4 regions of the Pseudarthrobacter sp. NPDC080039 genome follow, and region 1 is predicted to be linked to each of the others. Evidence: riboswitches for the same ligand, from Rfam matches in the RefSeq annotation. Region 1 holds a riboswitch; each other region holds the start of a gene.
What was found. Region 1 has a riboswitch for S-adenosylmethionine ahead of AB0313_RS06740 (aminotransferase class V-fold PLP-dependent enzyme). Riboswitches for the same ligand answer to the same signal wherever they lie in the genome.
Positions count from the first base shown of each region.

Region 2: it holds a riboswitch for S-adenosylmethionine, as region 1 does, so the genes downstream of both, AB0313_RS11040 (bifunctional o-acetylhomoserine/o-acetylserine sulfhydrylase) here and AB0313_RS06740 (aminotransferase class V-fold PLP-dependent enzyme) in region 1, are expected to answer to the same signal.
Region 3: it holds a riboswitch for S-adenosylmethionine, as region 1 does, so the genes downstream of both, AB0313_RS12305 (cobalamin-independent methionine synthase II family protein) here and AB0313_RS06740 (aminotransferase class V-fold PLP-dependent enzyme) in region 1, are expected to answer to the same signal.
Region 4: it holds a riboswitch for S-adenosylmethionine, as region 1 does, so the genes downstream of both, AB0313_RS15085 (DUF1737 domain-containing protein) here and AB0313_RS06740 (aminotransferase class V-fold PLP-dependent enzyme) in region 1, are expected to answer to the same signal.

Region 1 covers NZ_JBFBKY010000004.1:190,086-193,665, forward strand. Annotated here, with positions in the region: gene AB0313_RS06730 (ribosome small subunit-dependent GTPase A) at 1-204, shown strand, start outside; gene hisN (histidinol-phosphatase) at 249-1,061, shown strand; SAM riboswitch class IV at 1,214-1,327, shown strand; gene AB0313_RS06740 (aminotransferase class V-fold PLP-dependent enzyme) at 1,365-2,783, shown strand; gene AB0313_RS06745 (class I SAM-dependent methyltransferase) at 2,877-3,580, shown strand, end outside.
Region 2 covers NZ_JBFBKY010000008.1:29-3,442, forward strand. Annotated here, with positions in the region: gene AB0313_RS11030 (hypothetical protein) at 25-675, opposite strand; gene AB0313_RS11035 (VOC family protein) at 1,045-1,683, opposite strand; SAM riboswitch class IV at 1,845-1,959, shown strand; gene AB0313_RS11040 (bifunctional o-acetylhomoserine/o-acetylserine sulfhydrylase) at 1,985-3,319, shown strand.
Region 3 covers NZ_JBFBKY010000009.1:84,025-87,604, forward strand. Annotated here, with positions in the region: gene AB0313_RS12300 (adenylosuccinate synthase) at 1-812, opposite strand, end outside; SAM riboswitch class I at 1,202-1,305, shown strand; gene AB0313_RS12305 (cobalamin-independent methionine synthase II family protein) at 1,318-2,526, shown strand; gene AB0313_RS12310 (uracil-DNA glycosylase) at 2,729-3,361, shown strand; gene AB0313_RS12315 (DUF3151 domain-containing protein) at 3,513-3,580, opposite strand, start outside.
Region 4 covers NZ_JBFBKY010000014.1:80,526-84,105, reverse strand. Annotated here, with positions in the region: gene AB0313_RS15105 (TetR/AcrR family transcriptional regulator C-terminal domain-containing protein) at 1-169, opposite strand, end outside; gene AB0313_RS15100 (hypothetical protein) at 393-647, shown strand; gene opgC (OpgC domain-containing protein) at 704-1,174, opposite strand; gene AB0313_RS15090 (hypothetical protein) at 1,201-1,368, shown strand; SAM riboswitch class IV at 1,782-1,897, shown strand; gene AB0313_RS15085 (DUF1737 domain-containing protein) at 1,911-2,174, shown strand; gene AB0313_RS15080 (rhodanese-like domain-containing protein) at 2,171-2,581, shown strand; gene AB0313_RS15075 (O-succinylhomoserine sulfhydrylase) at 2,582-3,580, shown strand, end outside.

The sequences.
Region 1 (3,580 bases):
CCGGACCTCTCCCCCGGGATCGAGAGCTGCGAGCGCGGCTGCAAACACACGGCAAGCGCCGTTGACTGCGGGCTCGATGGCTGGGTGGCGGATGGACACGCCGGGCCCACCGGTCCCGCCAGGCTGGCGTCCCTGCGGCGCCTTCTGGGGACGGACCCACGGATGGAAGCGCAGGACGCCAAGGAGCTCGGCAGCGTCAACTGACGCGTTCTCCCGGCAGAAGCGTCGGCAGACGGTAGTTTGGAACCATGATCCAACCCGCTTCGAGCTACAACGATGACCTGCGCCTGGCCCACGTCCTGGCCGACTCCGTGGATGACCAGACCATGAGCCGTTTCAAGGCCCTGGACCTCCGCGTTGAGACCAAGCCGGACCTGACGCCGGTCACCGATGCGGACAAGGCCGCCGAGGAAGCCATCCGCGGCCAGCTCTCGCGTTCCCGCCCCCGCGACGCCGTCCTGGGCGAGGAGTTCGGCAGCACCGGGCACGGTTCGCGGCGCTGGATCATCGATCCCATCGACGGAACCAAGAACTTCGTCCGCGGCGTGCCGGTCTGGGCCACCCTGATCGCACTCGTGGACGAAGGCGAGCCCGTTGTGGGCGTGGTCAGCGCCCCGGCCCTGGGCAAACGCTGGTGGGCGGCCAAAGGCATGGGTGCGTACATGGGCAGGTCCCTGGCTGCCGCCACCAGGCTCCGCGTTTCCAACGTGTCCAAGCTCTCCGACGCGTCCCTTTCCTACTCCAGCCTCAGCGGCTGGAAGGAACGCGGCAACCTGGACGAGTTCCTGGGCCTCACCGAGGACGTGTGGCGGACCCGTGCCTACGGCGACTTCTGGTCGTACTGCATGGTGGCAGAAGGCTCCGTGGACATCGCCTGTGAACCGGAACTGAACCTGTATGACATGGCGGCCCTGGTGCCCATTGTGGTGGAGGCCGGCGGCCGGTTCACGTCCCTCGAGGGCGAAGACGGCCCGTTCGGCGGTAACGCGTTGGCCACCAACTCGATCCTGCACTCGGAAGTGCTGCACCGCCTGAACCCATACCTGGACGACCTGCTCTAACAGCCGCGGTTTTACCGCTACAGCGAATATTGCGACGCCGGGTGCCCCTAAAAGGGGGCGCCCGGCGTCGTTTATTCGCCCACGCGTAACAAACGCCTTAACAATCGCCCTGGCTTCAATCCTGGGCGCCCCATGTCCTACGCTTTTATGCAGGTCACGAGTGCCAGCGCAAAACCCCGGTTTGCTGGCCGGCAACCCTCCATTCGCGGTGGGGTGCCCCGGGTGACGACCAGGCCGGTCCGGAGCGGATGCGGCAAGCGCGGATTCCTGTATGCCGGAGTCCTGTAGTCAAGTGAGGTCTCTGTGACAACTGCCACCGTCTCCCCCCAGCCCGCTATCGCCCAGGCTGCCGCTGCCGATCAACGCCGCGCCGCTGCCGGCCGGCCCCTCGCCGCCGTCACCGGAGCGGAAATCCAGGCACCACTGATTTCCGGCGGCCACGTACGCTACGCCAACCTCGATTACGGCGCGTCAGCCCCCGCGTTGTCTGTGGTCTCGGCTTACCTGAACGAGATCCTGCCTTACTACGCCAGCGTCCACCGCGGGGCCGGGTATGCGTCCCAGATCAGCACGTCAGTGTACGAGAACGCCCGCAGCATTGTCCGCGACTTCGTGGGCGGCCGCCCTGACGATTCCGTGATCTTCACCCGCAACACCACCGATTCGCTGAATCTGCTGGCTGGCTGCCTGCCCGCAACTGGAGGACGTCCGGACGGGGACGTCCTGTACCTGGACATCGAACACCACGCCAACCTCCTGCCGTGGCAGGCCGTCCCGCACCGCAGCATCGTCGCCGCGGACACCATCACCGGCACGCTGGAGTCTGTCCGTGCCGAACTGGCGCAGGGCGGGGTCAGCCTGCTGGCAGTGACCGGCGCATCCAACGTCACCGGCGAGATCCTTCCCATCCGCGCCCTGGCCGCGCTGGCCCACCAGCACGGCGCCCGGATCGTGGTGGACGCTGCCCAGCTGGCGCCGCACCGGCGGGTGGATATCAGCGCCGACGACGTGGACTACCTCGCGTTCTCCGGCCACAAGCTGTACGCGCCGTTCGGGGCCGGCGTCCTGGTGGGGCGGCCGGACTGGCTGGACTCGGGCGTCCCGCACCTCGCCGGCGGCGGCGCAGTCAAGGAAGCAAGGCTCGACGGCGTCAGCTGGGCCACCGGACCGGCCCGCCATGAGGGGGGCTCGCCGAACGTCCTCGGGGCCGCCACCCTGGCCCGCGCCACCCAGGTGATCGCCGGGCTGGACCAGGACCGCTGGCATGCCCACGAATCCGCCATCCGCTCGTTCCTGGTTGAGGGCCTGCAGCGCATTGACGGCGTAACGGTCCACCAGATCTTCAAGGACACCAACCCGGAAACGGACACCATCGGCGTGGTCAACTTCTCCGTCGAAGGCTACGACGCGGGCCTGGTGGCCGCCTATCTCTCGGCGGAGCACGGGGTGGGCCTGCGCGACGGGCGCTTCTGCGCCCACCCCCTCCTGAAGCGGCTGGGGCTGCCGTCCGGCTCCCTCCGGGCGAGCTTCGGCGTCGGCTCGCGGCTGGAAGACGCCGAACGCCTCCTCGCGGGAATCCAGGCGCTGCGCGCCGACGGCCTGGGCTGGGACTACGTGGTTGACGCGGGCCGCTGGGTGCCCGCAAACGACACCCGCACCTACCCGCACTGGGCCCCCAACACCCCCGGGACGGCCGGCGCCGCGCCCTGCATCGACGACTAGGGCGGGCTGCCTCCTTCCGCCACGCCGGCGATGCCTTCCGTGCGGTAGATTCGAAAGACATCCACAATCGGCAGCGTCAGAAGGAGGCCACGCGTGGTTCGGGGTGGCCCCAGGCTCGATCACGGGCGGCGCCGGGAGCTCGGGCAAAGCTTCCAGGACGGCGGCAGGCATTACCAGCGGGTGCGGCCCGGCTACCCGGAGGAATCAGCCCGCTGGCTGGTCCCCGCCGGAGCCCACGATGCCCTTGATGTCGGCGCTGGAACCGGAAAGTTCACCGCGTTGCTGCTGGAGATGGGACTGGACGTCACCGCCGTCGACCCGTCGGAAGACATGCTCGCCCAATTGAAGGCCCACTGCCGGGCCGCCACCGCCGTGACCGGCACTGCGGAGGCGACTGGCCTGCCGGACGCAAGCTTCGACGTCGTCACCGTTGCCCAGGCCTGGCACTGGTGTGATGCCCTGGCGGCAAGCACGGAGCTCGCCCGCGTCCTGCGCCCGCACGGAACCCTCGGCCTCGTGTGGAACCAGTTGGATACCTCCGTGCCGTGGGTGCACCGGCTCTCCAGGATCATGCACGCCGGCGACATCTACCGGCCGGGCCACAAACCCGTCGTCGGGCCCGAATTCCGGGGCATCGAAGGGCATGTAACACACTGGCAGGACACGGTAACCACGGCAGACCTGATGGAACTCACCAAATCGCGCAGCTACTACCTCCGCGCCGGCGAGGCCACGCGCGCCAAAGTTCTGTCCAACCTGGACTGGTACCTCCATGAACACCTCGCCTACGCCCCGGG
Region 2 (3,414 bases), on a different contig from region 1:
CAAGGGTAAAACCGCAGGTCAACCCTAGTTAGAGACCGGCCCCTTACACACTCTATGAAACACGCTCTGGTGGCGTTCCCGCCACCCACGGACTTTCGCCCGGAACCGGGACGGGACAAGTTCACCGGGGGCTGCGCCGCGTGCGGGGTTGGGGGCGTCGGGGTCGAGGAAATGCGCCACCAACTCCAGCGCGCCTTCGGGTGTGAGGCCCTCGGTTTCGTCCGCAACGATCTTCGCGTGCTGCCAGGACATGGCGCCGGTGGACAGCGCCTCGAGCACCGGTGGCAGGGAACAGACCCGGCGGGACTGGTCCACCAACGCGCCCGCGGCGGCGGAGCTGATGGTCAGGACGCCGGCGATCTCCTCCACGACAGACATCTCCGCATAGGTGCGGTCCTGCACACATGCATCCGGCGGAGTCATGGCCTGCTGGAGTTCGACGGCACGGGCAGCCTGCCCGGACTTTACCGCCGCCAGCTGCGCCTCCAACCGGGCAACAACCTCCAACCCTTCCAGGCACAGCTCATACCGGCGCTGCAGCACGTCAATATCTCCCGCCGCAGCCGTCAGCGCAGAATGTTCGAAATTCCGGTCCTCAAGAACCAGCGCATCAAGGGCAGCGACAGAGGCACGAACACCCTCCAACACCGCCCCAAAACCACCGCTGATTCCCATACCCACATCATCCAACCACCCACTGACAGTCAGACCTGCAAGCACCCCGCGCGAAGGCGGGGAAAGCCGGTCCGCCCAAGCCGGCCCACTGCCAAAGGCGCCTCACGACAAAAGGCCGCACGCCGTCGTCGTACATTCTCGATGCGGACAATCCTTCCCGCACCCCAAATGTCCCGCGCGAAAAGGAACTTCTGCGGCGCAGCGGAACACGCGGCCCTCACGGGTGTGGACAAGCTGGTGCCGCTTAAAGGAATTCGGCCGCCATGAGGTAGTGACGCCGTTGTTACTACCTCATGACGGCCGAAGCTGAGCCGGGCACGGCCCGGCAGGTCCGTCTCCCGGACAAGCAGGGGAGAGGGGCGGGAAGCGTCAGATAGTGACGGCTCCGTTGGCGGTTTCGAAGGTGACCGAAAGGATGCCGGGTGTGCCGTGCGGGGCCACCCACTCGACTGCAACATCCTCAAGGGGCTTCTCAACCGGCTCGCCGAGCCACTCGGTCACCCGCGAGGCTGAGCCGGCGATGGTCAGGCAGCTCATCTTAAGGTTGCTGGGGTAGGCGTTGGACGGGTGCAGTGACGGGTCCCCCTCCCACTTGAGCATGTAGGGGACCTGGGGGTCGGCGATGAGGCCCAGGATGCCAATCTGCTTCCAGACCAGTTCACGACCGTCAGGAAATTTGCGGTTGCCGTTGACGGCGGAGCGGCCAAGGCGTTCCTCGAAGGGGGCGAGGTCGTCCACTTCGACGCACCAGCCCATCCAGCCGCCGCCGGCTGCGGAACGGGCACGCACTGCCTGTCCGAACGGTGCCTTGTCGGATGCCGGGTGGTCCAGGACCTCCACAACCTCGAGGTACTTGTGCCCGGCGAGCGGGATGATCATATTCCGGGTACCGAAGCGGGGGTGTACCCCGCCCTTCACTGCCTCAACGCCGAGGGCAGTTGCAATACGTTCGGTAGTGGCCGCGAGGCCATCGTGTTCACAGGCGTAAGAGACGTGATCCATGCGCATGCGAACATCTTGGCACTTTGTGATCGGGCTCTCAGCTAAGGGTACCCTTACTGGCAGTTTTCCGGCGGCGGCACGCATGCGGCGAAGCAGCAGGACGCCCGTAAGACCATGTTCGTCACAATCCTGTTCCCGGCGACAGCACTCTTCCTACACTGGGCTCAGGTCATGAGCGCCAGCGCCAAGCCCCGGCTCGCTGGCCGGCAACCCTCCAACCGCGGTGGGGTGCCCCGGGTGAAGACCTGGCTGTCCGGCAAGAGCCGGAAGCAAGCGCGGCCCGTACTGCTCCCAGCATTCCGGGCCCATGTCACAGGAGACTGAGATGTCCAACGGATGGTCCTTCGAAACCCGCCAGATCCATGCCGGCCAGGAAGCGGACAGCGCCACGGGAGCGCGTGCGCTGCCCATTTACCAGACCACGTCCTTCGTGTTCCCGACCGCCGAGAGCGCAGCCAACCGCTTCGCGCTGGCCGAGCTGGCGCCCATCTACACACGGATCGGCAATCCCACGCAGGACGCCGTGGAGCAGCGGATCGCCAGCCTCGAAGGAGGCCTCGCGGCGCTGCTGCTGAGTTCCGGGCAGGCCGCAGAGACTTTCGCGGTGCTGAACATCGCCGAGGCCGGCGACCACATCGTGGCCAGCCCCAGCCTTTACGGCGGAACCTACAACCTGTTCGCCCACACACTGAAGAAGTTCGGTATTTCGGTCACCTTTGTGGAGGATCCGGACAACCTGGACCAGTGGCGCGCCGCCGTCCGGCCCAACACCAAGCTCTTCTTCGGTGAGGTGGTCTCCAATCCGCGCCAGGATGTCCTGGACCTCGAAGGCATCTCCGAGGTGGCCCACGAGGCCGGCGTTCCCCTGATCGTGGACAACACCCTGTCCACTCCCTACCTGATCCGACCTCTGGAGTGGGGCGCCGACATCGTGATCCATTCGGCCACCAAGTACCTGGGCGGCCATGGTTCGGCCATTGCGGGCGTCATCGTCGACTCCGGCAAGTTCGATTTCAGCAAGGATCCGGAGCGCTTCGCCGGCTTTAACACTCCTGACCCCACGTACAACGGCCTGGTCTACGCGCGTGACCTTGGCGAGGGCGGCGCGCTGGGAGCGAACCTCTCCTACATCCTCAAGGCCCGCGTGCAGCTGCTCCGCGACCTCGGGTCGGCGGTCTCGCCCTTCAACGCCTTCCTGATTTCCCAGGGCTTGGAGACGCTGAGCCTGCGGGTGGAGCGCCACGTTGCCAACGCCACGGAGGTGGCACGCTGGCTGGAGGCAAGGGACGACGTCGAATCGGTCGCCTACGCCGGGCTGCCGTCCAGCCCTTGGTATGAGCGTGGCCGCAAGTACGGGCCCAAGGGGACGGGCGCCGTCGTCTCCTTCAACCTGGCCGGCGGCGCGGAGGCGGGCAAGCGCTTCGTCGACGCGCTGGAACTGCACTCCCACGTGGCCAACATCGGTGACGTGCGCTCCCTGGTCATCCACCCGGCGTCGACCACCCACAGCCAGCTCACTCCGGAGCAGCAGGTGGTTGCCGGCGTCACTCCGGGGCTGGTGCGGCTCTCCGTCGGCCTCGAACACATCGACGACATCCTGGCTGACCTGGAAGCCGGCTTCCGCGCCGCCAAGGGCGCCTAGCAGCAAGCGCCAGGCAACGGGCGCTTAGGAACACACGTACGACGCCGGGCGGCCAGTCCGGCGGAATGGGCAGGGAGCGCAGCAAGCCGGGAAGT
Region 3 (3,580 bases), on a different contig from region 1:
CGGGTGGTGTAGGCCTTGATGATGCCGATGGAGCGCGAGATCCGGGTGGGCCCGATGCCGGAGCCAACCGACGCGCCGCCGGCGGTGGGGTTGGAAGAGGTGACGAACGGGTAGGTGCCGTGATCGACGTCCAGGAACGTGGCCTGGCCGCCTTCCATCAGGACCACCTTGCCTTCGTCCAGGGCGGAGTTCAGGACCAAGGTGCTGTCGATGACCAGCGGGCGGAGACGCTCGGCGAAGGACAGGAAGTACTCCACGATCTCATCCACCACCACGCTGCGGCGGTTGTAGACCTTGACCAGGAGTTCGTTCTTCTGGCGCAGTGAGCCTTCCACCTTCTGGCGGAGGATGGATTCGTCAAAGACATCCTGGACGCGGATGCCCAGCCGGGCCACCTTGTCCATGTAGGCGGGGCCGATGCCGCGGCCGGTGGTGCCGATGGCGCGTTTGCCCAGGAAGCGTTCGGTGACTTTGTCCAGGACCTGGTGGTACGGGGCCACCAGGTGGGCGTTGGCGGAGACCCGGAGCCGGGAAGTGTCCGCGCCGCGGGCCTGAAGTCCGTCGATTTCCTGGAAGAGGGCCTCGAGGTTCACCACGCAGCCGTTGCCGATAATGGGGACCGCGTTGGGGCTGAGGATGCCTGCCGGCAGCAGCTTGAGTTCGTACTTTTCACCGCCCACGACGACGGTGTGCCCGGCGTTGTTGCCGCCGTTGGGCTTGACGACGTAGTCAACACGGCCGCCCAGCAGGTCGGTGGCCTTGCCTTTTCCTTCGTCGCCCCACTGGGCTCCTACGATCACAATTGCTGGCATGGGATCCTCCCCCATTCGTTCGGGCTGCCCGCGTCCGGCCACCAAGTGGCGGGCCCGCACAGCGCCGTTCATGAGAATGCCCCGAACATCCGGCCTTCGCCGCGTTGGGACAGCACAGCGAAGCAAGAGTTCCGGGGCTCTTACCACCCAAGTTTAGCGGATATGGCACTTTATCCACCGTTTGGCCCGCCGCAGCCCTTCACGCATCGAGGGGCAACAGGGGCGGCGTGCTATTCGTCCCCAGCCTCCCCGGCCGGCCCGGAGATCTGCCGGCGAGGAGTCCCGGAAGGACGGCCGTCCGCGTTGAGCATGGACACCACCAGGATGTTGGCCCGACACAAACCAAAGCCGATTTGCCCGGACCCTGCCCTCTGGATTTAAGTGAGAGGGAACCATCCGGAGCGGCCGAGAGACCTGGCTTGATGACGCCGCAGCAACCACGGTTCGGCAGATCGCTGCCGGCCGAAGGTGCTACTGCCAGGACCGATGGAAAGGAAGTTCCAGCATGCCCAAGAACACCGACCACATCCGCGTGACGCACGCCGGCTCACTGCCCCGCACCCCTGAGCTCATCGCGGCCAACGCAGCCAAGGAAAGCAACGGGCTCACCCCGGAGTTCCTTGAACTGCTGGAGGCTTCCGTAGTGGATGTAGTGCAGCGCCAGAAAGACCTGGGCATCGACATCCCCAATGACGGCGAATACGGGCACACCATGTCCAGCACCGTTGATTACGGGGCCTGGTGGAATTACTCCTTCGCCCGGCTCGGCGGGCTGGAACCCACCAACGTGGACCGCTGGGCGGAGGCCGAAGTGCGCCGCTCGTCCCCCGGCAACGTGGTCCTGACCTCCTTCCCCGACCGGCGCGACCGGCAGGCCTTCAACGAGGCGTACAACGATCCTGCCTCCGGTATCCTCACGCACCGGAAAAGCGTGGCACAGCCCAAGATTGCCGGTCCCCTGACCTACACGGGCCACGACCTGGTGGCATCGGACATCAGGAACCTGAAAACCGGGCTCGCTGCCGCGGGCCTCACCGAGGGTTTCGTCGCCTCCCTCTCCCCCGGCTCGTGCGCCCGGGTGGCCAACGAGTACTACAAAACGGACGAGGAACTGGTCTACGCGTGCGCCGATGCCATGCGGGAGGAATACAAGGCCATCATCGACGCCGGCCTCACCGTCCAGCTCGACGACCCGTCCCTGGCCGAGAGCTGGGACCAGATCAACCCCGAGCCCTCGCTGGAGGACTACCTCAAGTTCATCCAGCTGCGGGTCGAAGCCACCAACTGGGCGCTGCGGGACCTTCCGCAGGAACAGATCCGGCTCCACGTCTGCTGGGGCTCCTGGCACGGCCCGCACACCACGGACATCCCGTTCGCGGACATCATCGGCTCCGTCCTGCAGGTCAACGCCGGCGCTTACTCCTTCGAAGCCGCCAACGTCCGCCACGAACACGAGTGGCGCGTATGGGAGGACACCAAACTGCCCGACGGCAAGGTCATCATTCCGGGCGTCGTTTCACACGCCACCAACGTGGTGGAGCACCCGGACCTGGTGGCAGACCGCATCGTCCGCTTTGCCGACGTGGTGGGCCGGGAAAACGTGATCGCCTCTACCGACTGCGGACTGGGCGGCCGTGTCCACCCGCAGATCGCATTCGCCAAGCTGGAGGCACTGGGAGAGGGCGCCCGCCGCGCCACCCAGCGCCTCTGGTAGCCGGCAGTATATTCCGGAGCGCCGGCTGTTCCTTCCATCACCGGGAAGGGCAGCCGGCGTTTCGCTTCCGGGGGCTTGCTAAACTGGGGAAGGCCGGCGAGCTCCGGCCCACCCCAATCAACCGCCACCGACATGACGCGCGCCCGCGTGCCCGTTTCGGTGTCGGCAGCAATGCCAATCCCCGCAGGAGAACCAGCCCTTCATGACAGCCCTGGCCCCCGAAACATTCCACGAACAGCTCATGAGCCGCCGCTACGAACCCAGCGTCGCCGCCGTCAACGAACTGTGCGACTCCCTGCAGGAGGCCAAGCCCGGAACCACAGTTCCCTATGTGGACCCCATGCATGACGTGGAGGAATGCCGCATCATCAGCCTGTTCTCCAACATCGGCGAGGCGGATCCGTCCGGGTTCATCACTCCCGGCGACCAGGATGCCGCTACCCGCATGCTCGGCATCCAGTGGAAGCTGGGCCTGCGCCCCGAGTTCGTGATGCCATGGAACGTCCACCCCTGGCACGTCCCGGGCGAAGCCAACGGCAAGTTCACCCCGGACCAGGTCCAGGCGGGCCTGAAGCCCCTGCTGAAGTTCCTGGCGCTGGTCCCCCGGGCCTCGGTAATCGTGGCACACGGCACGGAAGCCAACCGGCTGGCCAACCTTCTCCTGAAGACCGAAGTGCCACTGCTGTGGCGCCGCGGCCTGAAGACCTACAAGGTCCGCTCACTGAGTGGCCGCGCATTCGCCGGCTCCCCGGCGCGCCAGGAGGAGTACCTCGAGGACATGCGGACGGCCTACGCAGACGCCATGGCGCGCACGGGCATCGCCAACAAGGGCTAGCCAGGGTTTCGACAGGCTCAACCACCAAAGACGACGGCGGCCGGTCACCTTTCATCCGAAAGTTGACCGGCCGCCGTCGATATATGGAGGGGCCCTCCGCCGCCGAGGTTTCCCTGCCTGGGCGGAGCGAAGCCTGGGAGCCGGTGGGGACCTAGGAGCCCTCGATGGCCGCCTTGGCTTTGGGGTCGGAATCGTTAAGGAACTTCTCGATCCGCTCCG
Region 4 (3,580 bases), on a different contig from region 1:
CGTACCGGTAAAGGCTCATCGGATCCCGGCCAAGCTCCATGCCCAGGCGGCGCATGGTCAACGCATCCAGCCCTTCGGCATCCACGATTTCCAAGGCCTTGGCCAGCACCACCTCCCGGCTGAGCGGGGCCTTGCGGCCGGCTGTTGTCACCGTTTTTGGGGAAGCCATTTTGTCCGTCCTGAGTGCCGGCGCTTCATGCGACCAGTTACTCCAGTCGCTTGCCGTATCTGTAGTCTACGAGTAAAGTCTACATCGTAGATACGGAGTTAGCGCCGCTTCTGGGCCAGGGGTATAAAGGCCCAATTCACCCTTCTTTGCCCCCGTGCAGGGCATCGAGGTCCGCTGCTGTAGCCGAATAGCGGCACCGAGCACCGAGCGAAGGGACGCCGTCATGGCACATTCGCAGTTCGACATTTTCCTCAACGAAGCCACCTACTTCGACCAGGCGTCTGAAACCACCCTGGATCCGGACCGCCTTTACGGGCTCTACACGAGCTGGTGCTTCATCAACCAGCAGGCCCCCCGCCCGGAATCAAAGTTCTGGGCCGCGATGAAGACCAAGGTGTCACCCGGCCACCGGGGCCTTCGCATGAAGGGCCCGGCTGCCGCGGACTACATCCTGAGCAGCTATCCGGGACTCGTGTAAGGGCAACAAGCAGTAGACGATCAATGCTGCGGCACGCACAGGTGCCGCAGCATTTTTCATGTGGGGATGATTCGGAAAAGGAACCTGGTACGGACCATGACCCACAACAGCCCCAGGACCACGGCATAGGCCGCTGTGTTGAGAAAGCTGCTTTGTTGCTGGAGACCGGGAATATTGGGGACGACGGCGATCAGCACCACGTGCATGATGAAGACGTTAAGCGTTGCCCTGCCCAGCGGGATCAGGAACCAGCCAAGTAGACGCTGCACCGGTTTCCAATAGGCGCTGAGGAACGCATAGGCCGCCACCACCAGGACCAGGACGACGAGCAGCCGGCCGGGGGCCAGGTACGTCCGGCCGAAGAGTGCGTCATACATGGGGCGGTAGGCGGCATCCGGTACGAGCGCCAGGCGGACGTCGTAGGTGTTGGCCAGGTAGGGATTGCCCCAGGACAGGAAGGCCAGCGCGAACGCGGCTGCCGTTCGTATCCAGCAGGGCGAAACCTTCGCTTCCGGGCTGCGGCGCATTCCGGCTCCGGTCGAAGGGGTAGCCCGTGCCCAGGTACGGCGCCCACACCATGGTGGCCCTGCCGCCGTCGTACTTCCTGAACGCCGCCGCCACGTTCCGGAATGCCTTCCGGCAGTCGGCCGGCTGCTGGCAGGGCGTGCGACCCTTTGGTTGCGGCCTGCTGGAGGAAGCCGTCGAGGTCATTTTGTTCTGAATCCCGGTAGGGAACGGTGATGTCGTGCCCGAAGACGGCGGGACTGGCCCCGAGCCGGTCGCTGAAGCCGGCGGCGGTATCCTCACCCCACTCGAGCACGGCCCCCAGCCACGGCTTTCCCTTGTCCGGGGCCGTGTCTGCCGCCCGGGCCGGCACTGCCGGGACCAACAGGGCCACGAGGGCGATCAGTGCGGCTGCCAGGAAGGTTCCGGCGGAACACGGACGGTTCCGCCCGCCGGCGGCGTGGTGGTGCGATACGTGTGCCCGCATGCTGACAAGGACCCACGTACTCATTGCTCTGGAGACGGGGCGGCGCCCCCGGTAAGAACTTTATCGCCCTGCCGCCCGCTCAATTACGGAACATGACGACGGCGGCGGTGCAGGTTGGCGCCTCAGGTGTTATTTTTTTGGGGAGTAATGAGTACCGGTGCTAAGCCCTGACTGGCCGGTCGGCAACCCTCCCTTTCGCGGCGGGGTGCCTCAGGTGAATACTCGGCATATCGACCGATTCGAGCTGCAAGCGTGAAAGAAGGAGATCCGTCGTGTCTGACGCACCCGCCCCTGACGAAAGACTGTCCTACCGCCTGATTACCGGGGCGGACAACCGTGAATTCTGTGAACGGATCTCGGCTGCGCTGGCGGACGGCTACGTGCTGCACGGCAGCCCGGCAGCAACGTTCAACGGCACCAGCGTGATCGTGGCGCAGGCCGTCGTCCTTCCGGCCGCAATCGCGTCCGCGGATGCCGCAGTGGCCACTGCCGTGGACGAACTGGAGGGCGAGTTCGACGGCGAGGGCCACGCATGAGCTACGCAGGGGACCTGACGCCCCAGGAAGCCTGGGCCAAACTGGAGCAGGGCGCCGTCCTGGTGGATGTCCGCACCGAGGGTGAATGGGCCCACATTGGCATTCCGGACACCAAAGCCACCGACAACGACCCCCTCTTCATCCAGTGGACCTTCCCGGGCGGCATCCCCAACCCCGACTTCGTGAAGGACCTCAAGGAGCAGGCACCCCAGGACCCTGCCACGGAACTGGTGTTCCTGTGCCGTTCCGGCCAGCGTTCCATCGCCGCAGCCACCGCAGCCACGCAGGCGGGCTTCACGGCCTACAGCGTCCTGGAGGGTTTCGAAGGCGACCCCGACCGGTACGGCGAACGCACCCTCAATGGCTGGAAGAACCGCGGCCTGCCCACCAACCTCGGGAAGAACTAAGTGACTTTCAACCAAGACTCCTCCGGCTGGAGCCCCGATACCCAGGCTGTCCGCGGCGGGCTGGACCGCACCAACTTCCAGGAAACCTCGGAAGCCCTCTTCCTCAACTCCGGGTTCGTCTATGAGTCCGCGGCCGCGGCCGAACGAGCCTTTACCGGGGAAGACGAGCGGTTCGTGTACTCCCGCTACGGCAACCCGTCGGTGGCCACGTTCCAGGAGCGGCTCAGGCTGCTGGAAGGCACCGAAGCATGCTTTGCGACGGCGTCGGGCATGTCCGCCGTGTTCACTGCGCTGGGTGCATTGCTGGCTGCCGGCGACCGGGTGGTAGCTGCCCGTTCCCTTTTCGGTTCCTGCTTCGTGATCCTGAACGAAATCCTTCCGCGGTGGGGCGTGGAGACCGTGTTCGTCGACGGGCCGGACCTGGACCAATGGCGTGAAGCCCTCTCCAAGCCCACCACCGCCGTCTTCTTCGAGTCCCCGTCCAACCCGATGCAGGAAATCGTGGACATCGCCGCGGTCAGCGAACTGGCGCACGCCGCGGGCGCCACAGTGGTGGCCGACAACGTCTTTGCCACTCCCCTGCTGCAGCGCTGCGGTGACCTGGGCGCGGACGTGATCGTCTACTCCGGCACCAAGCACATCGACGGCCAGGGCAGGGTCATGGGCGGTGCGATCCTGGGCACCAAGGAATTCATCGACGGGCCGGTGAAGCAGCTGATGCGCCACACCGGCCCCGCGCTTTCCCCGTTCAATGCCTGGGTCCTGACCAAGGGCCTGGAGACGATGGGCCTGCGGGTGAAGCACTCCTCCGCGACTGCCCTCCGCCTCGCCGAGTGGCTTGAACAGCAGCCTGCCGTCAGCTGGGTGAAGTATCCGCTGTTGAAGTCGCATCCGCAGTACACCCTGGCGGCGAAGCAGATGAGCGCCGGCGGCACGGTACTGACCCTCGAGCTCGCCCCTTCCGGCGGACGCTCCGGCAAGGAAGCCGCCTTCGCACTG